Regions from separate parts of the Micromonospora sp. NPDC048040 genome, predicted to be linked through region 3. Evidence: riboswitches for the same ligand, from Rfam matches in the RefSeq annotation. Region 3 holds a riboswitch; each other region holds the start of a gene.
What was found. Region 3 has a riboswitch for cobalamin ahead of cobN (cobaltochelatase subunit CobN). Riboswitches for the same ligand answer to the same signal wherever they lie in the genome.

Region 1 (7,398 bases), on a different contig from region 3:
TGAATTGCCTCTGTCGCATCGGCGGACGTCAGCCTATGCTCGCCCCTTGGGTGCGGTGCAACCCCGCGACGAAACGACGGGACGACCCAGGGCTTGCATTTGTAGATATCCATAACGGCGAATGCGACGACGCTTTCCGACAGGTCCGGATGGCCCCATTCGGCCACGCCGCCGCATGCCCGGAGGCCGGTGCACCGACCTCCGGACGGCCACCGAGGAGGCACGACGTGCGCGGACGGCAGCTCGGCCGGTCGACGGCCCGCCTGCTCGCCATCGCGGCGATCGCGGCGGTCACGGCCTGCGGCGCCGACCCGGCGACGACCACCCGGGCGGCTCCCGCCAACGGCGCCCCGACCCCGACCCATCGGGGCGTTGACGAGCAGGCCGCCAGGAAGGCGGCCCTGGCCGCGTACGCCGGATACCTCGCCGCGTCCCGCACGGCGAGCGGGCGCAGCGACCCCCACCACCCGGACCTGTCGCGGTTCCTCGCCGACCCGCTGCTGACGCGGGTCCGGCTGTCCATCCGCGAGGCGAAGGAGCACGGCGCGATGCGTACCGGCACGTTGGTCTCCGACCCCACCGTGACGTCGGTGAGCCTGGATTCGAGCCCGCCCACCGTGGAGATCCAGGACTGCCTGGACGCGACCGGCTACCGCCTGGTCTACGCCAGGGACAAGCGGGTCGTCCCCGGCACCGGGGGGACCCGGCACCTGGCCACGGCGACCGCCACCCGGTACCCGGACGGCCGCTGGCTGATCAGCGCCGGTGCCGCCCACGAGGACCTGCCGTGCTGACCTGGGGAGGAGGGGGCGCCCCGGCCGTCGCGTCGAGCAGGGCCGGGGCGACCCGCACCCGCACCGCCGGGGCCGGGGCGACCCGCCGGGCGCTGGCCCGTGCCGGAGCGACCCGCCGGGCGCTGGCCGGTGCCGGCCTGGCGCTGCTGCTGGCGCTCGGGGCGGCCGTGTCCGCACCCGCCGCGGGGCGCGCGGACCCCGGCGCGGAGTGCCCGCCCGGGCAGAGCGACTGCAGCGTCTGGGACGACGACCCCGGCACCCCGGGCGGCCCCGGCGGCGGGGACACCGGCGGGGGCGGCGACTCGGGCGGCGGGGGCGGCGGCGGGAAGTGCCAGTGGAACGGCCGCACGGTGAAGTGCTACGACGACGTGCTCGCCACCGCCGCCCCTAACCCACCCAACCCAGCGTCTCGCTCAACTCATCGCGCCCTGACGATTGCACTCACCACTTGACGCCGCTCCGATCAGGACCGCAACAACTTCATGATCAACGGCATGAGGGTGGGGTGGGTGGGTCAGGGGAGGCGGGTTTCCAGCATGCCGTTGACGATGCGGGTGGGCAGGACCTGCTGGTCGTTGCCGGACGGCCCGTGCACGACCTCGCCGCCGTTGAGCCGGAACGTGCTGCCGTGCCACGGGCAGACCACGCACGCGTGCCCGTCGATCTCCTGCACCTCGCCCTCGCCGAGCGGGCCACTCTGGTGCGGACAGCGCTCCAGCATCACGGTGACCTCGTCGCCGTGCCGGTAGAGGATCACCGAGACGTCGTCGATCTCCCGAGTGATCAGCTTTCGCTGCGGCAGGGCGGACATGTCCGCGATCGAGTGCCAGCCGTCACTCATCCGGTGCAGCTCGGAAATGCTCTGGTTGACCTGCGCGCCCTGCTTGTACGCCAGGTGCCCGCCGATGTACGCCCCCATGCTCGCGGCGCTGAGCCCGAGGAAGCCGAGCGTACGGCCGAGGTTGTGCCGGCCGGTCATCCGGGCGGCCACGGAGCTGGCGTAGAACGCCAGGCCGACGCTGTTGGAGGCGGCGTGCACCAGGCCGATCCGGCGCTGGTCTCGGGCGAGGGCTGCCCAGTCGTTGAGCCCGGCGACCGCAGCCGGCAGGGCGCTGATGGTGCCCACCGCGCACAGCGTGGTGGCGGCGCGGCGCTGCCCCTGCATCAGGTCCAGCACGGCCGTGCTGAGCCACGCGCCGACCGGCACCTGCACCATCGCCGGGTGCAGCGGGTGCCCCAGCCAGACACCGTGCAGCAAGTCGCGAACGCGCCTTGGGCGGAGGGTGGCCTGGACGGCCCGCTGCAACCGGTCGCCGATCCGGTCCAGCGCGGAGGCCTGCTCGATCTTCGTCATGAGTGCTCGCACCCGGACCGACTTCCCGGCAGGAGCGACCGCAAACCGGTCTCCGGTGACGGATCCGCAGCGGTACGTGACGAGGCCCCTGCCGACCCGGAACCGGGCGGGCCCCGGCCGGATGGGGCCCACCCTCCGCGATGGTGCGGTCAGCGGTCCGGCGGCGTCCAGCGGTCGTGGTGGATCGCCTCGGCCAGCGGGCGCTTCTGCCGCCAGCCGTGCCGGGCCAGGTCGGGCACGGCCTCGAAGTGGGTGACCGGCCCGAGGCAGAGCCACGCCACCGGCCGTACGCCGTCGGGGATGCCGAGCAGCTCGGCCAGCCAGGGCTCCCGGTAGAACGACACCCACCCGACGCCGAGCCCCTCGGCGGTGGCAGCCAGCCAGAGGTTCTGGATGGCGAGGCAGGCCGAGTAGAGCCCGGTGTCGGCGATGGCGTGCCGCCCGAGCACGGCGGGGCCACCGCGGGCCGGGTCGTAGGTGACCACCACGGACAGGGTGGACTCCAGCACCCCGTCGATCTTGATGCGGGCGAACCGCTCGGCCGCCTCCCCGTCCAGGGTGGCGGCGAAGGTGTCCCGCTCGGTCAGGACGTGCTCGTGGAACCGGCGCCGCAACTCGGGGTCGCGGACGAGGACGAAGTCCCAGGGCTGGGAGTAGCCGACGCTCGGCGCGGCGTGCGCCGCGGTCAGGACGCGGTGGAGCGTCCCGTCGGGCACCGGCGCCCCGGTGAACTGGCCGCGGACGTCCCGGCGGCGATGGATGACGTCGTAGAGATCCAAGGCAGGCTCCCGCTGCGCTCGGCCCACGCTCCGGGCGTGGGCACGTGACCGCGAGGCCGGTCTTCGGACTCCCGGATCGACGCCTGGCCGTCCGCCTTCCCGGCCCGGGCGGGCCAGTGGCTGCGCTCTCGCGCGTGGACGGTGGCTCCCCGGTCACCGCGGCGGGCCCGTGCCGGATTCGCACCGGCTTCCCGATTCTCCCCGCTCGCGCGGGGCACCTCACATGATCGTGCCGCCCGGCATGCTAGCGCCGCGCCACCCGGACCCGCCGCCCCGCCGCCCGGCCGGACCCGCCAAGGGCCGGGCCCGACCGCCGGCCGGGCGTGGAAATCCGGTCGCGGGCCGCGCCGTCCGCGACCAGTGTGGTCCGGGTGTACGCACTCGCCTCCCGCCCGCTGCCGGCCGGCCACCCGGCGGCCCGGCTGACCGTCGCCCTCGGCCGGCCCCGGGCCGTGCCGCCGCCGCTGCTGATGCTGCTGGGCATGCTCTCCACGCAGGTCGGTGCGGCCGTCGCCAAGCAACTCTTCGGCAGCACCAGCGCCGGCGGTACGACCACGCTGCGGCTCGGCTTCGCCGCGCTGATCCTGCTGCTCGTGGCCCGGCCCGGGCTGCGGCTGGGCTGGCGCGCCGCCGGCCTGGTCGGGGCGTTCGGGCTCACCCTGGCGCTGATGAACCTCGCCTTCTACGCGGCGCTGCACCGGGTGCCGCTCGGCGTGGCGGTCACCATCGGTTTCGCGGGGCCGCTGCTGGTGTCGCTCGCCGGCAGCCGCCGGCCCGCCGACGTGGCGTGGGCGGTCCTGGCGGGCGGCGGGGTGCTGCTGATCAGCGGGCTCGGCGGGACCGGGGTGGACCGGGTGGGGCTGCTGCTGTGCGTCGCCATCGCGGTCGGCTGGGCCGGGTACGTACTGCTCGGCAAGGCGGTCAGCGCCCGCGTGCCGGGCAGCCAGGGTCTCGCGCTGGGGATGGCCGTCGCCGCGCTCGCCGTACTGCCGTTCGGGGTCGCCGGCAGCGGCACGGCGCTGCTCGATCCGTGGACCCTCGCGCTGGGCGTCGCGGTGGCACTGCTGTCGTCGGTGCTGCCGTACTCGGCCGAACTGGCCGCGCTGCGCCGGATGCCGGCCCGGGTCTTCGCGATCCTGCTCAGCCTGGAGCCGGCGATCGGCGCGCTGGTCGGGCTGGTCCTGCTGGGCGAGCTGCTGGCCTGGCCGCAGGCGGCCGGTGTGGCGTGCGTGGTCGGCGCCGCGCTGGGCGCGACCCTGGTCCGCCCCCGCGCCACGAAGGCGCGCTGACGCCCCCTGGCGCCGCCGGCACCACCGGGGCATGCTGTGCCGATGGGCGTACGCGTCGAGCACGACGGGCCGGTGACCACGGTGATCCTGGACCGGCCGGCGGCCCGCAACGCGGTCGACGGGCCGACGGCCCGGGCCCTGGCCGACGCGTTCCGCGCCTTCGAGGCCGACCCCGACGCGGCGGTGGCCGTACTCTGGGGCGCCGGCGGCACGTTCTGCGCGGGGGCCGACCTGAAGGCGATCGGCACCCCGAGCGGCAACCGGGTCGAGCCGGAGGGGGACGGCCCGATGGGCCCGACCCGGATGACGCTCGGCAAGCCGGTGATCGCCGCGATCTCCGGTCACGCCGTGGCCGGCGGGTTGGAGCTGGCGCTCTGGTGCGACCTGCGGGTCGCCGAGTCCGACGCGGTCCTCGGGGTGTTCTGCCGGCGCTGGGGGGTGCCGCTGATCGACGGGGGGACGGTCCGGCTGCCCCGGCTGATCGGCGAGAGCCGGGCGATGGACCTGATCCTCACCGGCCGGCCGGTGCCGGCCGAGGAGGCGTACGCGATGGGGCTGGTGAACCGGCTGGTCGCCCCGGGTGAGGCGCGGGCGGCGGCCGAGCGGCTGGCGGCCGAGATCGCCCGGCACCCGCAGACCTGCCTGCGCAATGACCGGGCCGCCGTGCTGGCCGGCGCGGGCCAGCCGGAGCCGGCGGCGCTGGCGACCGAGCTGGCGTACGGGATGGACTCGCTCGCCGCCGACGCGGCGGCCGGGGCGGCCCGGTTCGCCGCCGGCGCCGGGCGGCACGGCGCGGCCGTCTAGCGCTGGCGGCACGGCGCGGCCGGCTAGCGCTGGCGGCACGGCGCGGCCGGCTAGCGCAGGTGCCGCAGCGCGTCCTCGATGGCACGGTGGAACGTCGGGTAGGCGTAGATCATGTGCCGGAGCCGGGCCAGCGGCACGGCCGCGTGCACCGCCACCACCAGCCCGGAGAGCACCTCGCCGCCGGCCGGTCCGACCGACGTCGCGCCGACCAGCACGCCCTGGTCGGCGTCGGCGACCAGCTTGACGAAGCCCTCGTTGCCGCTCTTGTGGATCCAGCCGCGCGCCGACGACGACAGCTCGGCGAGGCCGACCTGCACGTTGATCCCGCGCTCGCGGGCCTGCCGTTCGGTGAGGCCGACCGCGCCGATCTCGGGGTCGGTGAAGGTGACCCGGGGCAGCGCGCGGTAGTCGGCGGGCGGCACCGCGCCGGCGGAGGCGCCCGGCCCGGCGGCGCCGGACGCGCTGACCACGCCGGCCGCGCCGCCCGTCACGCGGGCGGTGCCGCTGGCGTCCGGCCCGCCGTCGGCGCGCCGGGCGTGGTCGAGCACGTCGGCGACGACGATCCCCGCCTGGTACATGGCGACGTGGGTGAACGCGCCCTCCCCGGTGACGTCGCCGACCGCCCACATCCCGTCGGTGACGCGCAGCCGGTCGTCGACGGCCAGGTACCGCTGGCCGGCGTCCACCCCGACGGTGTCCAGGCCCAACTCGTCGAGGTGGGCCCGACGGCCGGTCACCACCAGCAGCCGCTGCCCGGTGAACTCCGCCCCGTCGGCCCCGCGCAGCGTGAAGCCGCGCCCGTCGTGGCGGACCCGCTCCGCCCGTACGCCGGTGTGGATCTCCACCCCGTCGGCGCGCAGCGCGGCGGCGGCCACCTCGGACGCCTCCGGCTCCTCGACCGCGAGCACCCGGCCCGCCGCCTCGACGACGGTGACGCGGACGCCGAACCTGGCGAACACCTGGGCCAGTTCCAGGCCGATCGCGCCGCCGCCCAGCACCAGCAGCGACTCCGGCAGCTCCTCGACCTCGATCGCCTGGCGGTTGGTCCAGTACGGCGTGTCGGCCAGCCCGTCGACCGGCGGCACGGACGGCTTGGTGCCGGTGCCGAGCACGATTCCGTGCCGGGCCTGGAAGACCCGCTCGCCGACCCGGACCCGGCCGGGGCCGTCGAGGCGGGCGCTGCCCCGGACGAACCGGCCGCCCTTGCCGGTGAAGCGTTCCACGGCGACCGTGTCGTCCCAGGTGTCGGTGGCCTCCTCGCGGATCCGCTTCGCCACGGGCGCCCAGTCGGGCCGGACCTGGGCGGTGCCGGCGAGCCCGTCGACCCGGCGCGCCTCGGCGATCGCGTTGGCCGCCCTGATCATCATCTTGCTCGGGATGCATCCCCAGTACGGGCACTCCCCGCCGACCAGGTCACGCTCGACGCCGACGACGGTCAGCCCGGCCTCGGCGAGCCGCCCGGCCACCTCCTCGCCGCCGACCCCGAGCCCGACCACGACCACGTCCACCAGTTCCGGCTCCGCCATCCCGCCAGCATTCCGCACCACCCGGTCTCCGACCACCCGGCCGGCGCGATATTCGCTGCCCGGGCGGTGGTCGGCCGCCTACGGTGGCCGGATGCGCGCCCGCTTCTCCGCCGTCCACGACTGCTTCGCCGACCTGCTCGCCAGCGGCCGGGAGACCGGGGCCGGCCTGGCGATCTGGTACGACGGGGAGCCGGTCGTCGACATCGTCGGCGGGGAACGGTCGCCGGGGCGGCCGTGGCTGCCGGAGACGCTGGTGAACGTCTACTCGGTCGGCAAGCCCGTCGCCGCGCTCTGCCTGCTGATGCTGGTCGACCGGGGCCGGCTCGGCCTGGACGACCCGGTCGCCGCGCACTGGCCGGACTTCCGCACCGCGGCCACCGTCCGGCAGGTGCTCGCGCACACCGCCGGACTACCGACCTTCCCGGTGCCCCGGCCGGCCGCCGCGGTCGCCGACTGGGACCTGCTCTGCGCCGACCTCGCCGCCGCCGGGCCGGAGTGGCCGCCGGGTTCCGTCGCGGGCGAGCACGCCTGGACGTACGGGCATCTGGTGGGCGAGCTGGTGCGGCGGGTCGACGGGCGGTCGGTGGGCCGCTTCCTGGCCGAGGAGATCGCCGGGCCGTGGCGGCTGGACCTCGGCTTCGGCCTCGGCGAGGCGGACCGGCGGCGCTGCGCCGAGCTGCGGTACGGCGACCCGGGGTGGCCGGACCGGGTGGCCGGCACGCCGGGATCGCTCTGGGCGCGGGCGCTGGACAACCCGCCCAGCGGGCGGGACCTGGCGGTGGTGAACAGCCCGCTCTGGCGGGGCGCGGAGGTGCCGGCGGTCAACCTGCACTCGACGGCGGGCGCTCTGGC
Region 2 (7,398 bases), on a different contig from region 3:
GTCGCGATGCTGCGCCCCAGCCTCGGCGCGGTGATCGTGTCGATCGGGCTGACACACTGGCTCTCCACCGCCCGCATCGTCCGCTCCGAGCTGCTCAGCCTGCGCACCCGGCCGTTCGTCGACGCCGCGATCGCCGGCGGCGCCAGCCGCGCGCGGGTGATCACCCGGCACCTGCTCCCGCACGTGCTGCCCCGGCTGGCCCTGGCCACCACGCTGATGGTGCCGCACGCCGTCTGGCACGAGACCGCGCTGTCCTTCCTCGGTCTCGGCCTGCCCCCGCACCTGGCCTCCATCGGCAACATGATCAACGACGGGCAGCGGTCCCTGCTCACCGGCGCCTGGTGGGCCAGCCTCGTCCCCGGCCTCCTCCTCGTCGTCGTCACGCTGGCCCTGGCCACCCTCACCGGCCGCTGGCGCGACCGCCTCGACCCGCGCGTACGAGCGGAGCTGAACCTGTGACCACCACCCGCGAGCCCCGCGCCGCCACGGCCCGCACCGCCGCCACCGGCGACGCCACGCCCGCCACGGCCGGCGCCGCCGCCGGCCCGCGCCCCGCGCTGCTGGAGGTCGACGGGCTGACCGTCCGCTTCCAGCTCCGCGACGCCGTGGTGCGGGCCGTCACCGACCTGCGCCTGACCGTCCACCCCGGCGAACTGGTGGCCGTGGTGGGGGAGTCGGGCTGCGGCAAGTCGGTGCTCGCCCACGCCCTGCTCGGCCTGCTCCCCGGCAACGCCACCGTCTCGGGCCACGCCCGGCTGCGCCCGCCCGGCGGGGACCAGGTCGACCTGATCGGCTGCACCGAGCGCCACCTCGCCCGCGCCGTACGCGGCCGCGCGGTCGGGCTGGTGCCGCAGAGCCCCGCCACCGCGCTGACCCCCGTACGCACCGGCCGGCGGCTGCTGGCGGAGACCCTGCGCGCCCACGGGCACGCCCGCCGCGACGCGCCCTCGGCGGCCGAGCGGGTCGCCGCCGACGTCGGGCTCGCCCCCGCCGACCTCGACCGCCACCCCCACGAGCTGTCCGGCGGCATGGCGCAACGCCTGGCCACCGCCCTCGCGCTCGCCCCCGACCCGCCGCTGCTGCTCGCCGACGAACCCACCACCGGCCTCGACCGGCCCCTGGCCGACCACACCCTCGACCTGCTGCGCCGCCGCTGCGACGCCGGCAACGCCGTCCTGCTCATCACCCACGACCTGGCCGCCGCCCGCCGCGTCGCCGACACCGTCGCCGTCATGTACGCCAGCCGGGTCGTCGAGCGCCGGCCCACCGAGGCGCTGTTCGCCGCGCCCGCCCACCCCTACACCGCCGGCCTGCTCGACGCCCTGCCCGAGCGGGCGTTCCGCCCCGTGCCCGGCCACCCGCCGATGCTCACCGACCTGCCCGCCGGCTGCGCCTTCGCCCCGCGCTGCGACCGCGCCACCGACATCTGCCGCACGCCGCCCACCCCGGTCGTGGACGGCTCCGGCCAGGTCGCCTGCCACCACCCGCTGCCCGTCGGAGCGCCGGCATGACCACGACCACGGCCACCCGTCAACACGTCGGACCGGAGGCGACCGCCACCGCGCTCGCCGCCCACCAGGTCACCGTCGCCTACGGTCGGCAGCGCGTCCTCGACCGCGTCGACCTGCACGTCGCCCCCGGCGAGACGGTCGGGCTGCGCGGGCCCTCGGGCAGCGGCAAGTCCACCCTGGCCCGGGTACTCGCCCTGCTGCACGCCCCCGACGCCGGGCACGTCACCCTCGACGGTCACCGGGTCGCCGGAGTCCGCCACCGGCTGCCGGCGGCCGTCCGCACCCGCGTCGCGATCCTGTTCCAGAGCCCACGCGCCGCCACCGACCCGCGGCTCAGCCTCGCGGACATCGTCGCCGAACCGCTCCGCGCCACCGGCGTGCCGGCCGAGCAGGCCAGGGCCCGCGCGGCCGAGCTGGCCGACCTCGTCGGCCTCACCACGGACCTGCTCGCCCGCCGCCCGCACGCGGTCAGCGACGGGCAGCTGCAACGGGCCTGCCTCGCCCGGGCGCTCGTGCACCGGCCGGCCTACCTGCTCTGCGACGAGGCCACCGCCATGCTCGACGCCTCCACCCAGGCCCACCTCGCCGCCGTCATCACCGACTACCAGCGACAGCACGGCGCCGGGGCCCTGCTGATCACCCACGACCCGGCCCTGATGGCCCGCTGGGCGACCCGGGTCGTCGACCTTCCGCCCCCGCCGGAAGGGTGAACCGCCGCGCGCCGCACCGTCCACAGTGGTGAGAAAGGCCGCTCCATGGCATTCGTCACCGTGGCATTCGGGGTCGGGCGCAGGCTAGGGTGACGCTGCCGTGGTGTTCGGGAAGCCGGTGGAAGACCGGTGCGGCCCTCGCCACTGTGATCGGGAAGTCCGCGGCCCTCGTCGTCAGAGGTCACTGGGCGTGTCGCACGCCTGGGAAGGCCGGCCACGGACGCACCTCCCGTCAGCCAGGAGACCGGCCACGGCACTGCGATGACCCGTCCACGAGGTGCTGGAAGGCGGTCCCGATGCGCGTACGCGCTGTGCGGTCCACCCTGTCCCGGCGCGTAGCCGCGCCCCTGTCCGTCCTCCTCGTCCTGCTCGGCGCCTGCGCCACGGACGACGACCCCGCCCCGGCATCCGGCGCGCCGGCCACCCTGACCAACTGCGGCACGCCGGTCACCGTCGCCGCCCCGCCCCAGCGGGCGGTCACGCTGAACCAGCCCGCCACCGAGATCATGCTGGCGCTCGGCCTGGCCGACCGCATGGCCGGCACGGCGTACCTGGACGACGCGATCCTGCCCGAGCACGCCGCCGCGTACGCATCGGTGCCGGTGCTGTCCGGAAAGTACCCGGCCAAGGAGAAACTCCTGGAGACGGCGCCGGACTTCGTCTACGCCTCGTTCCACAGCGCCTTCGGTGACGAGGGCGTCGGCGACCGGGCCGCCCTGGCGGGGCTCGGCATCGGCACCTACCTCTCACCCGCCGGGTGCCCGAAGCAGCACCGGCCGGGGAAGCTCACCGTCGAGGACGTGTTCGCCGAGATCCGGGACGTCGCGGCCGTCTTCGGGGTGCCGGAGCGGGCCGAGAGGCTCATCGCCGACCACCGCACCCGGATCGCCGCCGCTGCCGCCAGGCTCGACGGCACGGGGGACGTCTCCGTGCTCTGGTGGGACGCCGGCACCGACGCCCCGAGCGTGGGCGCCTGCTGCGGCAGCCCCAACATGATCATGTCGGCGGTCGGGGTCGACAACGCCCTCGGCGACCTTGCCGGCGGCTGGGCCGACACCAGTTGGGAGAGCGTCGTCGCGCGCGACCCCGACGCGATCGTGCTGGTCGACGCGACCTGGGACCCGGCCGCCGCGAAGCAGGCGTTCCTGGCCCGGCACCCCACCCTCAAGGATCTGCCCGCGGTGGCCGGGCAGCGGTTCGTCGTCGTCCCGTTCTCGTCCACCTCCGCCGGGGTGCGGGCGGTGCTCGGCGTCGAGGCGCTCGCCGCGGGGGTGGCGCAGCTTCCCGCCGGAGCGGACCGCTGACCGCCGTGGCGCGCCGTACCGCCGTGGCCCACCGTCTCGCCGCGGCCCGTCGCCGCGCCGTGCGCGGTCGGGCCGGCGCGGACCCCGGCGCCACCGCCTCCGGGGTCCGGCGCGGCCGGCCCGTCCGTCCCGTGGGCACAGTCGCGCTGCTGGTCACGCTGCTGGCGGGCCTGGTCGTGTCGATCGGGGCGGCCGTCACCGTCGGGCCGGCCGACATCCCCGTGTCGACGGTCTGGGCCGTCGTGGCCGACCGCCTGGGCCTGGCCCACGCCGACGTGCCGCTGCTGCGCGAGCACATCGTCTGGCGGCTGCGCCTGCCCCGGGTGCTCGGCGCTGCGGTGGTGGGCGCCGGGCTGGCGGCCGTCGGGGCGGTGACGCAGACCGTCACCCGCAACCCGCTGGCCGACCCGTACCTGCTCGGGGTCTCCTCCGGGGCGTCGCTCGGCGCGGTCGCGGTGCTCGTCCTCGGCGTCGGCGGCGGGGTCGCGGCGCTCACCGGGGGCGCCTTCACCGGCGCGCTGGCCGCGTTCGCCGTCGTGGCGGTGGTGGCCGGCAGGCGGGCCGCGCTGGCGCCCACCCGGGTGGTGCTGGCCGGGGTCGCCGTCGCGCAGCTGTGCGGGGCGGCGACGTCGTTCGTCATCGTCTGGGTCGCCGACCCGCACGCCACGCAGAGCATCACCTTCTGGCTCTCCGGCTCGCTGGCCCGCGTCGACTGGGCCGCCCTGGCCTGGGTGGTACCGGTGCTGGCCGCCGTGCTCACCCTCGTGGCGGCGTACGCCCGCACGCTCAACGCCTTCGCCTTCGGCGAGGACGCCGCCGAGACCCTCGGCGTGCCCGTCACCCGGGTCCGGTGGCTGCTGCTGGTCGCCACCGCGCTGCTCACCGCGGCGCTGGTCGCCATCAGCGGCGCGGTGGGTTTCGTCGGGCTGATCCTGCCGCACGCCGCCCGGTTCCTCACCGGCGCGGACCACCGGCGCCTGCTGCCCGTCGTCGTCCTCGCCGGCGCGATCTTCATGGTCTGGGTGGACACCGCCGCGCGGACCCTGTTCGTGCCCCGCGAACTGCCGGTGGGCGTGCTGACGGCGCTGCTCGGGGTGCCCGCCTTCGTGGTCCTGCTGCACCGGGCGCAGCCGGCCGACTCGCGGCGACCCCGGGGACGGTGGGCCGGGCACCGGAAGGCGCGCGACTGATGCTCACCGTCACCGACGTGTCCTGGGCCGTCGCGGCCCGGCGGGTCCTCGACGACGTCACCTGCGCCGTGCCGGCGGGCAGCCTCGTCGGGCTGCTCGGCCCCAACGGCTGCGGCAAGACCACCCTGCTGCGGATCGTCGCCCGGCTCGCCGCGCCCGACAGCGGACGGGTCACCGTCGGCGGCGACGACGTCGCCGCCCTGCCCCGTGCCGCGCTGGCGCGCCGCGCCGCGCTGCTCGCCCAGCACGCCGACACCGACCTGGACCTCACCGTCGGGGAGGTGGTGCTGCTCGGCCGTACCCCGCACCGACGCTCGCGATGGTCGGACAGCGACGCCGACCGCGCCGCCGCGGCCGACGCGCTGACCCGGGTCGACCTCGACGGGTACGCCGATCGTCGCTGGCACACCCTCTCCGGCGGCGAACGGCAGCGGGTCCAGCTGGCCCGCGCGCTCGCCCAGCAACCGCTCCTGCTGCTACTCGACGAGCCCACCAACCACCTCGACATCGGCCACCAGTTGCAGCTGCTGCACCTGGTCCGCCGCACCGGGGTCACCACCCTCGCCGCGCTGCACGACCTCAACCTGGCCGCCATGTTCTGCGACACGGTGGTCGTCCTGGCCGCCGGCCGGGTCGTCGCCGCCGGCCCGCCCGCCGAGGTCCTCACACCCGGGCTGCTCGCCGACGTCTACGGCGTCCAGGCCGACGTGGCGACGCACCCCGGCACCGGGCGGCCCACCATCACCTACCACCCGCCCGCGTCATGACCCGGCACGTGCCGCCGGGCTCGACCGGGACCAAGGAGTCGGACATGACCGACGCACCGGGCTGTCTGGTCACCGTGTGCCGGGACTGCTGCTGCGGCAGCACCCGCAAACACCCCGCCGTCGACCACGACGCGCAGCTGCGGCGACTGCGGGCCGCGCTGCCGGCGCCGCACCGGGTACGCGTCAGCGCCTGCCTCGACCTCTGCGCGCAGTCCAACCTGGTCGTCGTCCACCCCGCGCCGCCGGCGCGACGGGCCGGCGCGCGGCCGGTCTGGTTCGGCCTCGTCCTGCACGACTCCGTGGTCGACGACATCACCGCCTGGGTGCGCGCCGGCGGGCCGGGCGTCGCGCCGCTGCCCGCCGCACTGGAGCTGTCGGTGGTCACTCCGGTGCTCCCCACCGGTGGGTGAGGCGGTCGGGGCTGCCCGGGCCGTCGTGCCGACGACCTGACTTTCGTGGGTGACGACGCAGGTGGTGGGCTTTGTAGCCTGGGCCGCGTGGCAGGTTGGTGGCGCGGCGGGCGGCGGCGGTGGCGGCCCTTTCCCCGGTCCGGCGGGCCGCCCTCCGGCGGGTGGGCCGGATCATGGGTGACGGTCCTGTCCGACGTGTCGCTCTGGGCGGTCCTGTCGGCGCCGATCGCCTGGGACCTGGTCGTCGCCCCGACCGGCCCGTACGCCGGCTGGCGGCTGGCGGGCTCGCTCCTGCTGATGGCCCTCGCGGTGGTGGTCAGCCGGCACCACCCGACGGTCTCCCTGCTCATCGTCGTGGTGCCGACCGCGTTCGAGGGCAACTTCGTGTTCGCCGTTCCGGTGATGAGCTACCTGGTGGGTCTGCGGATGCCCCGGGCCCGCCCGGCCGCGTACACGTTCGCGGCGATCGCGGCGGGCGGGACCGCGCTGACGGTCGGCGTCCTCGGCTCGGGCGTGACCACCTGGTTCTTCCTCACCACCACCCTGCTCTTCGTCGGGGTGTTCCCCTGGCTGGTCGGCCGCTACCGCCGCCAGCAGCGGGCGCTCGTCCACGCCGGCTGGGAACACGCCGACCTGCTCGAACGGCAGCAGCGCGCCGCCGCCGAGCGGGTCCGGATGCGGGAGCGGGCCCGCATCGCGCAGGACATGCACGACTCCCTGGGCCACGACCTGGCGCTGATCGCCTTGAAGGCCGGCGGGCTGGAGCTGGCCACCGATCTCGACGAGCGGCACCGGCGGGCGGCGGGGGAGCTGCGTGCCAGCGTCACCGCCGCGACCGAGCAGCTCGCCCAGATCATCGGCGTGCTCCGCGAGGACGGCGCGCCGGCTCCGACCCGGCCGGCCGCCGAAGGTGTCGGCGACCTGGTGGGGCGGGCCCGCGACGCCGGGATGCCGGTCCGGCTCAGCGGGGGCGGGCTCGACGCGCCGGCACCGCCGATGGTTGAGCGGGCGGTGTACCGGGTGGTCCAGGAGGCGCTGACCAACGCCACCCGACACGCGCCGGGCGCCGCCGTGACCGTCGTGCTGACCCGCTCGGCCGAGCAGACGGTGGTGAGCGTGGTCAACGAGCCGTCGCCGGGTGGTCTGCTGCCCGGCGTGTCCTCGACGGGTTCCGGCCTGCTGGGCCTGCGGGAGCGGGTACGGCTGGCCGGTGGTGCGCTGAGCGCCGGGCCACGAGGCGGCGGTTTCGAGGTCACCGCCCGCCTGCCCCACGCCGCCGGTGCCGCGTCGGTCGACGCCGACGAGGGCGTACGTCCGGCCCGGCCGGCGTCGGCGACCAGGTTGCGTGAGGCGCGGCGGCGGGTGCGGCGCAGCCTCGTGGTCGCGGTGACCGCCCCGGTGGTGGTCGCCGGCGTGCTGTCACTGGCCTACTACCCGTTCGCCACCTTCGACGCGGTCCTCGCTCCGGCGGACTTCGACCGGATGCGGATCGGTCAGTACCGCACC
Region 3 (7,398 bases):
TCGCCGGCTCCGGGCCGGTGGCGGTTGCCGGCGTCGCGCTCTGGGGGATCGGCGCGTCGCTCGGCTTCCCGGTCGGGATGAGCGCGGCGGCCGACGACGAGCGGCGGGCGCCGGCCCGGGTCAGCGTGGTCGCCGTGATCGGCTACACGGCGTTCCTCGCCGGCCCGCCGCTGCTCGGCCTGCTCGGCGACCGGGTCGGCACGCTGCCCGCCCTGCTCGTGGTGCCGGTGCTGCTGCTGCCCACCCTCGCCCTGGTGCCGGCCACCCGCCCGCCGGCCCGCTGACGCGGCACCTCCGCAGGGCACTCACACCCGGCTCGCAGCCGCGTCCCAGGAAACGGTGCTGCACTGGGAGGACGCCGAGGAGAGGAGCGGGGGATGGGCTGGTTCAGTCGACGGCCGCGCGGCACCGACGCGGCCCCCACGAAGCTCGACCGCGAGGCCACCCGCGAGGACCTGGCCGCGCTGGAGGCGTTCGTCACCAGCCGCCGGGGCGTGGAGTTCTACCTGGAGCCGGAGACCACGGCGACCGACACCACCGTGGTGGCGATCGCCCACGACGGCGAGTGGATCCGCCGCCGCACCGGCTCGCCGCGCGCCGCCGGGTCGATCGCCCGCAAGCACGCGGTGCCGCTGTACGAGGCCGCCCGCACCGGCTACCCGGAGCGGATGCGGGCCTGGAACCGGGCCCACCCGGAGCGCCGCGTCCGCTGAGCGTGGCGCCGCCGCGGCGTCACCGGGCGGCGGCGACCGCCGCGCGTGCCTCGTCCAGCGTCATCGGCGGCTGGTGGCTCGCGACGTACCAGTGGACGTCGTCGGCCAGCAGCCGGCGTACCAGGGCGAGGTCGGGCTGGTCCTCGGGGGTGCGCAGGTGCGCCGGCGGCGGATAGAAGCAGTCGCCGAGCAGCAGCACGCCCGAGTCCGGCACCGCCACCACCGTCGAGTCCGGCGCGTGGGCGCCCCCGACGTGCCGCACCCGTACGCCGACCGGCAGCTCCAACTCGTCGGTGAAGGTCCGGGTCGGCGGCAGCACCGCGAAGCCGTCCCACGAGTCGACCGCCAGCGCCCGGGCCCGGAAACTCGGGCCGAGCCGCGGGTTCGCCCGCACCTGCTCCCGCAGGTACCGGTGGCTCCACGGCCGGGCCGCCTCCTCGCGCAGCAGCCGTTCGCCGGCGACGTGGCCGACGATCTCCACGTCGGGCCAGGCGCAGGCGCCCCACACGTGGTCCCAGTGGTGGTGCGTGTAGACCAGCCAGCGGGGCGGGGGCAACCCGGCGGCGGCCAGCGCGGACCGGATCTCCCGGGCGTGCGCGGGGCTCTGCCCCGCGTCGACCAGCACGCTGCCCCGCTCGTCGGCGACCAGCGCGACGCCGGCCTGCACGCTGGCCGGATCCGGGTCCCCGGGGCAGATCCAGACACGCCCGGCGAGGTGCTGAAACGCCATGTCGATGATGACGTGCTCCTCTCCGTCGATGGTGGACATCCGCCCGCCGCCGTAGATCGTAGACCGGAGGCGCTGTCGTCAGCCGCGCCTGCTACGTCCGAGTCCGACGAGCCGGGCCACGAGGACGGCGGCGCAGCCGAGCGTCGCGGTGACCAGCAGCACCATGAACGTCGGATAGATGTACGCCACCTGGATCCAGGCGACGTCACGACCCCGGTAGAGCCAACCGACCACCCGGTGGATCGAGGCGAGCAGCGGCAGCGGCGCGAGCAGCGGAAGCAGCCGCACCAGCGTCCAGGGGCGTACCGGCCGGCCGGTGGCCCAGCGGCGTGACCGGAGCACGCCCAGGCCGGCGAGTGCGGCGGAGGCGACCGCCAGCACCAGCAGCACGGCGTCGACGACCACGAGCGGCGTGCCCGCCGAGGACGCCGGCGTTCCCTCGATCAGCGCGATGAGCCGCTCGGCGAGGGCCGACGCGTGGCCGTACGCCAGTCCGGTGTTCGCCATGACCGCGACCCCGTAGCCGGACGCGGGCAGCAGCGCCTGGTACGCCGTCGAGGTGAACAGGTCGCCGCTGTGCGCGATCATCGGCGCCCCCGACCCGGTCTTCTCCACGAACCAGCCGAGGGCGTAGGCGTCGGAGACCGCGGACGGGCGGTGCAGCGTGGCGAGGCCCGCCGGGGAGACGACCGCCGTGCCCTCCGGACCGCGGCCCTGGTTGCCCTGCGCGATCAGCCACGCCGCCATGTCGTGCGCCGAGCTGAGCACCCCGCCGGAGCCGTTGCCGAAGGCCGGCGGCTCGGGCAGGGCGACCGGCCTGCCGAGGATCATGAGGTGGCCGCGCGCGCTCGACGGCAGGTCGGCGGCCACGTCGAGGGTGCGACTGTCGGTCATGCCGAGCGGGGCGAAGACCCGCGTCCGCAGGTACTCGTCGAACGGCAGCCCGCTGACCACCTCGACCAGTCGCGCGGCCACCTGGAAGTTCGGGTTGTGGTACTCCCACCTCGTGCCGGGGACGGCGGCCAACCGGGCCGTACGCATCCCCGCGACGGCCTCCCGCAGCGAACCCGGCTGCCGCCTGCTGAACGCGGGGAACGTCGTGTCCGACATCCCGGAGGTCTGGTCGAGCAGCTGCCGCACGGTGATCCGGGCCGCCCGGGGGTCGTCCATCGTGAACTCCGGCAGGTGCCGGTGGACCGGGCCGTCGAGTTCCACCCGGCCCGCCTCGACCAGCTGCATCACGGCGAGGGCGGTGAACGACTTGCTCACCGACGCCACGGCCATCGGGGTGCGCGCCGTGATCGGGTCGCCGGCGGGGGTGCGGCCGTACCCGGCGGCGTGCACCACCTCGGTCCCCCGGGTGACGGCCACCGCGGCGCCGGGCAGCCCGGTGGCGTCGCGGTACTGGCGGACGGCGGCGTCGACGGCGGCGGCGCCGATCCCGGCCGGGGGCGCGGCCGGGGCCGCCGGGGCGGGCGGCGCGGCGAGCGCCACCGCACCGGCCAGGACGAGGAGTCGCGTGATCATGGTCGGAGTTTCGGCCGGTCGGGGACCCCGCACATCGGATCGTGGTCCGAACCCGGGATCGGACCGTGGTCCGACGCCCGGCGGCCGGCCGGTGGATACGGTGGTCCGGTGGTCACCTCGGGGCGGCTCGGGCTGCGGCAGTTGATGGCGTTCGACGCGCTGGTGGGCGTCGCCCTCGTGCTCCTCACGGTGTTCCGGACGCCCGGCGCCCCGGCGCTCGCCGGTGGCCTGGCGGTGCTGTTCGGGGCTCCGCTCGCCGTCCGCCGGCGCTGGCCGGCGCCGGTGCTCGCCGTCGTGGTGCTGGCGGGGGCGGTGGCGGTCGCCGTCGGGGTGGCCGGCGACGCGGTGGTGTTCGCGGTCGCGTTCGCGCTCTACCCGGTCGCGCTGGCCACCTCCACCCGGGACGGCGTGTCGGCGCTCGTCGTGGTGCTGGCCGCCCTCACGGGCGCGGGGCTGGCGGGCGGCACGGTCCCCGGGCTGCCGATCGTCCCGACCCGGGCGGGGGAGGAGTCGTTCGCCGCCACGCCGGTTCCGGTCCTGCTCTACGCCGCGACCGTCGTCGCCGCTTCGTGGGCGCTCGCCCGCGCGGTGCGCGCCCGTCGACGTCACGTCGCCCAACTCGCCGCGTCGCGTGCCGACCAGGCGGTGGCCGAGGAACGGTTGCGCATCGCCCGGGACATCCACGACGTGGTCGGGCACAGCCTCAGCCTGATCGCCATGAAGGCGGCCGTCGCCAACCACCTGGCGGACAGCCATCCCGAGCAGGGCCGGGCCGCCCTGGGCACGATCGAGCGGGTCAGCCGGAGCGCGCTCGACGACATCCGGGTCGTGCTCGGCGCGCTGCGCGACCCGGCCGACACCGCGCCGAGCTTCGCCGAACTCGACCGGCTGGTCGAGGCCGTCCGGTCCGCCGGTGTCACCGTCGACGTCGACGGGGCGGCCGACCTGACCCGGGTGCCCGCGGCCGTGCAGGCCTCGGCGTACCGCATCGTGCAGGAGGCGCTCACCAACGTGCTGCGCCACGCCGGCCCGACCCGCTGTCGGCTCGCCGTGGCGGTCGAGCCCGGGGTGCTGGCGGTCGCCGTCGTCGACGACGGGGGGTCGGGGCGCGCCGTCGGGCCGCCCGGCCACGGGCTGCGGGGCATGCGCGAGCGTGCCGTGATGCACGGCGGTGCCCTGGAGGCCGGCGTCGAGCCCGGCGGCGGCTTCGCCGTGCGCGCCCGGCTGCCGTTCACTCCGGCGGTGTCGGACGATGGGTGAGCCCGTACGCGTGCTCCTGGCCGACGACGACGTGCTGCTGCGCGGCACCCTCCGGCTGCTGGTCGACGCCACCCCGGGAATGACCGTGGTGGCCGAGGCGGGCACCGGCCGGGCGGCCGTCGAACTCGCGGGGACGTACGCGCCCGAGGTGGTGCTGATGGACGTCCGGATGCCCGAGATGGACGGCATCACCGCCACCGAGCAGGTCACCGCCGGCCGGGACGCGCCCCGGGTGCTCGTCCTCACCACCTTCGACCTCGACGATCACGTGTACCGGGCGCTGCGGGCCGGGGCGAGCGGCTTCCTGCTCAAGGACACGTCCCCCGTCCGGCTGCTCGACGCGATCAGGGTGGTCGCCGCGGGCGAGGCGCTGCTGGCCCCCAGCGTCACCCGTCGGCTCATCGCCGAGTTCACCCGGATGCCGGCGGCCCGACGGGTGCCGGGACGGCTCGACGGGGTGACCCCGCGGGAGCGGGAGGTGTTGACGTTGATCACCCGTGGGATGTCCAACACCGAGATCGAGCAGCACCTGCACCTCAGCCGGGGCACCGTCAAGACGCACATCGGCCGGTTGCTGACGAAGCTGGGCGTCCGCGACCGGGCGCAACTGGTGATCGCGGGCTACGAGTCGGGGCTCGCCGACCGGTGAGGTGACGTCGACCGTCGCGCACGCCGCGCCGGCCCGGCGGGTCGGCGTCCGATCCCGTCGCGTTGACCTGGGGACCGGGGGTGTGGCAGCATTCGCGGCCTGACGGCAGTGAAGGAAGCCGGTGCGATTCCGGCGCGGTCCCGCCACTGTCACCGGGGAGCGATCCCCCCTCGTGAGTCACGGCCGTGCGTGCGCGGTTGGAAGACCGGGGGTGAGCGTCGATCCGGGAGCCAGGATACTTCGGCCGTCGGGAGTGACCCCAGGGCGTGGACACCCGAGGAGGACCCGATGACGCACCGCGTCTCCGCCATCGACGATCATCGTCGCATCGTGCCCGGCCGCGCCAGCGCGCCGGCGAGCAGCCGCGTTTCCGCAGCCCCGTCCGGCCGCCGCGCCGCGCGTCCGGCCGGCCGTGGTGTGCCCGCCCCCGGCCGCCCCGCAGCGGTCGGACGCGTCGCCCGTCCCTGACGCCCGCACCGCGCCGCCCGACCCCGCCGGCCCGCCGGTGAGCCGCTTCCCGGCCCGCCGTACCCGCTGAACCGCGCCCACCCCTCGTACCGCCCGATCGTCCTCGCGTCGATCCGGGCGTCACTCTCCGGAGCCGTCCGTGCGCATCCTGCTGCTGTCCACCGCCGACACCGACCTGCTCGCCGCCCGCGCCAGCGGCGCCGACTACCGCCTCGCCAACCCCGCCCGGGTCGCCGCCGACGCCGTGCCCGCGCTGCTCGACGGCGTGGACCTCGCGGTCGTACGCCTGCTCGGCGGCCGGCAGGCGTGGCCGGACGGGCTCGCCACGGTGCTGGCCTCCGGCGTGCCCACGGTCGTGCTCAGCGGCGAGGCCCTGCCGGACGCGGAACTGATGGCGGCCTCCACCGTCCCCGCCGGGGTGGCCACCCAGGCGCTGGCCTACCTGGTCGAGGGCGGCCCCGGGAACCTCGCCCAGCTCGCCCGGTTCCTCTCCGACACGGTGCTGCTCACCGGCGAGGGGTTCGCCCCGCCCGCGCCGACCCCGACGTACGGCGTCCACGGTGACCGTCCCGTGCGGCCCGACCGGCCGACCGTCGGGATCGTCTTCTACCGGGCGCACGCCCTCGCCGGCAACACCGGCTTCGTCGACGCCCTCGCCGACGCCGTCGACGCGGCCGGCGGCAACCCGCTACCGATCTTCTGCGGCTCGCTGCGCGGCCTCACCGCCGGCGCGGGACCGCTCGGGCTCTTCGGCCGCTGCGACGCCCTGCTGGTCACCGTGCTCGCCGCCGGCGGCACGGTCGCCGCCGACGCCTCCGGCGGGGGCGACGAGGACGCCTGGGACGTGGGGGCGCTCGCCGCCCTCGACGTGCCGGTGATCCAGGCGCTCTGCCTCACCAGCACCCGCGAGCAGTGGGCCGGCAGCGACGCCGGACTGTCCCCGCTGGACGCCGCGATGCAGGTGGCCATCCCCGAGTTCGACGGCCGGATCGTCACCGTGCCGTTCTCGTTCAAGCGGATCGACGCCGACGGGCTCTCCGGCTACGTCGCCGACCCGGAGCGGGCCGCCCGGGTGGCCGGCATCGCCGTGCGGCACGCCCGGCTGCGGCACGTGCCCAACGCCGACAAGCGGCTCGCGGTCGTGCTCAGCTCCTACCCGACGAAGCACTCCCGGGTCGGCAACGCCGTCGGCCTGGACACCCCGGCCTCGGCGGTCCGGCTGCTGGCCGCCCTCGCCGAGGCCGGCTACCACCTCGGCGACGCCCCGGTGCCCGACGACGGGGACGCGCTCATCCACGCCCTCATCGCCGCCGGGGGACACGACGTCGAGTGGCTCACCCCGGAACAGCTCGCCGCCGCCGAGGCGCGGGTGCCCGGGGGGACGTACCGGCGCTGGTTCGACCAGGCGCCGGCGGAGCTGCGGGAGCGGATGCTCGCCCACTGGGGGGAGCCGCCCGGCGGGCTCTACACCGACGGCGGGGACATCGTGCTGGCCGGGCTGCGCTTCGGCAACGTGGTGCTGCTGATCCAGCCGCCGCGCGGCTTCGGCGAGAACCCGATCGCCATCTACCACGACCCGGACCTGCCGCCCAGCCACCACTACCTGGCCGCGTACCGCTGGCTGGCCGCGCCCGCCACCGACGGCGGCTTCGGCGCGGACGCGGTGGTGCACCTGGGCAAGCACGGCACCCTGGAGTGGCTGCCCGGCAAGGGTCTCGGGCTGGCCGCCGACTGCGCCCCCGACGCCGTCCTCGGCGACCTGCCGCTGGTCTACCCGTTCATCGTCAACGACCCCGGCGAGGGCACCCAGGCCAAGCGCCGCGCGCACGCCGTCGTCGTCGACCACCTGGTGCCGCCGATGGCCCGCGCCGAGACGTACGGCGACCTGGCGAAGCTGGAGCAACTCCTCGACGAGTACGCCACCGTGCAGGCGCTCGACCCCGCCAAGGTGCCCACCGTGCAGGCGCAGATCTGGGCCCTGGTGCGCGCCGCCGAGCTGCACCACGACCTGCACGCCGAGGACATGCCGGCCGCCGAGGACTTCGACGACT

Region 1: another riboswitch for cobalamin. It lies ahead of bluB (5,6-dimethylbenzimidazole synthase); the one in region 3 lies ahead of cobN (cobaltochelatase subunit CobN).
Region 2: another riboswitch for cobalamin. It lies ahead of ACZ6O2_RS07840 (ABC transporter substrate-binding protein); the one in region 3 lies ahead of cobN (cobaltochelatase subunit CobN).

The regions. Positions count from the first base shown of each region.
Region 1 covers NZ_JBVJGT010000006.1:191,373-198,770, reverse strand. The annotation lists gene ACZ6O2_RS10200 (hypothetical protein) at 228-794, shown strand; partial or broken gene ACZ6O2_RS10195 (hypothetical protein) at 887-1,168, shown strand; gene ACZ6O2_RS10190 (Rieske (2Fe-2S) protein) at 1,309-2,148, opposite strand; gene bluB (5,6-dimethylbenzimidazole synthase) at 2,298-2,927, opposite strand; cobalamin riboswitch at 2,965-3,159, opposite strand; gene ACZ6O2_RS10180 (EamA family transporter) at 3,299-4,216, shown strand; gene ACZ6O2_RS10175 (crotonase/enoyl-CoA hydratase family protein) at 4,259-5,020, shown strand; gene ACZ6O2_RS10170 (dihydrolipoyl dehydrogenase family protein) at 5,071-6,546, opposite strand; gene ACZ6O2_RS10165 (serine hydrolase domain-containing protein) at 6,638-7,398, shown strand, end outside.
Region 2 covers NZ_JBVJGT010000004.1:254,694-262,091, forward strand. The annotation lists gene ACZ6O2_RS07825 (ABC transporter permease) at 1-459, shown strand, start outside; gene ACZ6O2_RS07830 (ABC transporter ATP-binding protein) at 456-1,511, shown strand; gene ACZ6O2_RS07835 (ABC transporter ATP-binding protein) at 1,508-2,221, shown strand; cobalamin riboswitch at 2,306-2,488, shown strand; gene ACZ6O2_RS07840 (ABC transporter substrate-binding protein) at 2,518-3,525, shown strand; gene ACZ6O2_RS07845 (FecCD family ABC transporter permease) at 3,549-4,715, shown strand; gene ACZ6O2_RS07850 (ABC transporter ATP-binding protein) at 4,715-5,482, shown strand; gene ACZ6O2_RS07855 (hypothetical protein) at 5,527-5,892, shown strand; gene ACZ6O2_RS07860 (sensor histidine kinase) at 6,070-7,398, shown strand, end outside.
Region 3 covers NZ_JBVJGT010000019.1:31,879-39,276, reverse strand. The annotation lists gene ACZ6O2_RS19505 (MFS transporter) at 1-284, shown strand, start outside; gene ACZ6O2_RS19500 (hypothetical protein) at 378-713, shown strand; gene ACZ6O2_RS19495 (MBL fold metallo-hydrolase) at 733-1,482, opposite strand; gene ACZ6O2_RS19490 (serine hydrolase domain-containing protein) at 1,522-2,970, opposite strand; gene ACZ6O2_RS19485 (sensor histidine kinase) at 3,079-4,230, shown strand; gene ACZ6O2_RS19480 (response regulator transcription factor) at 4,223-4,879, shown strand; cobalamin riboswitch at 4,991-5,120, shown strand; gene cobN (cobaltochelatase subunit CobN) at 5,487-7,398, shown strand, end outside.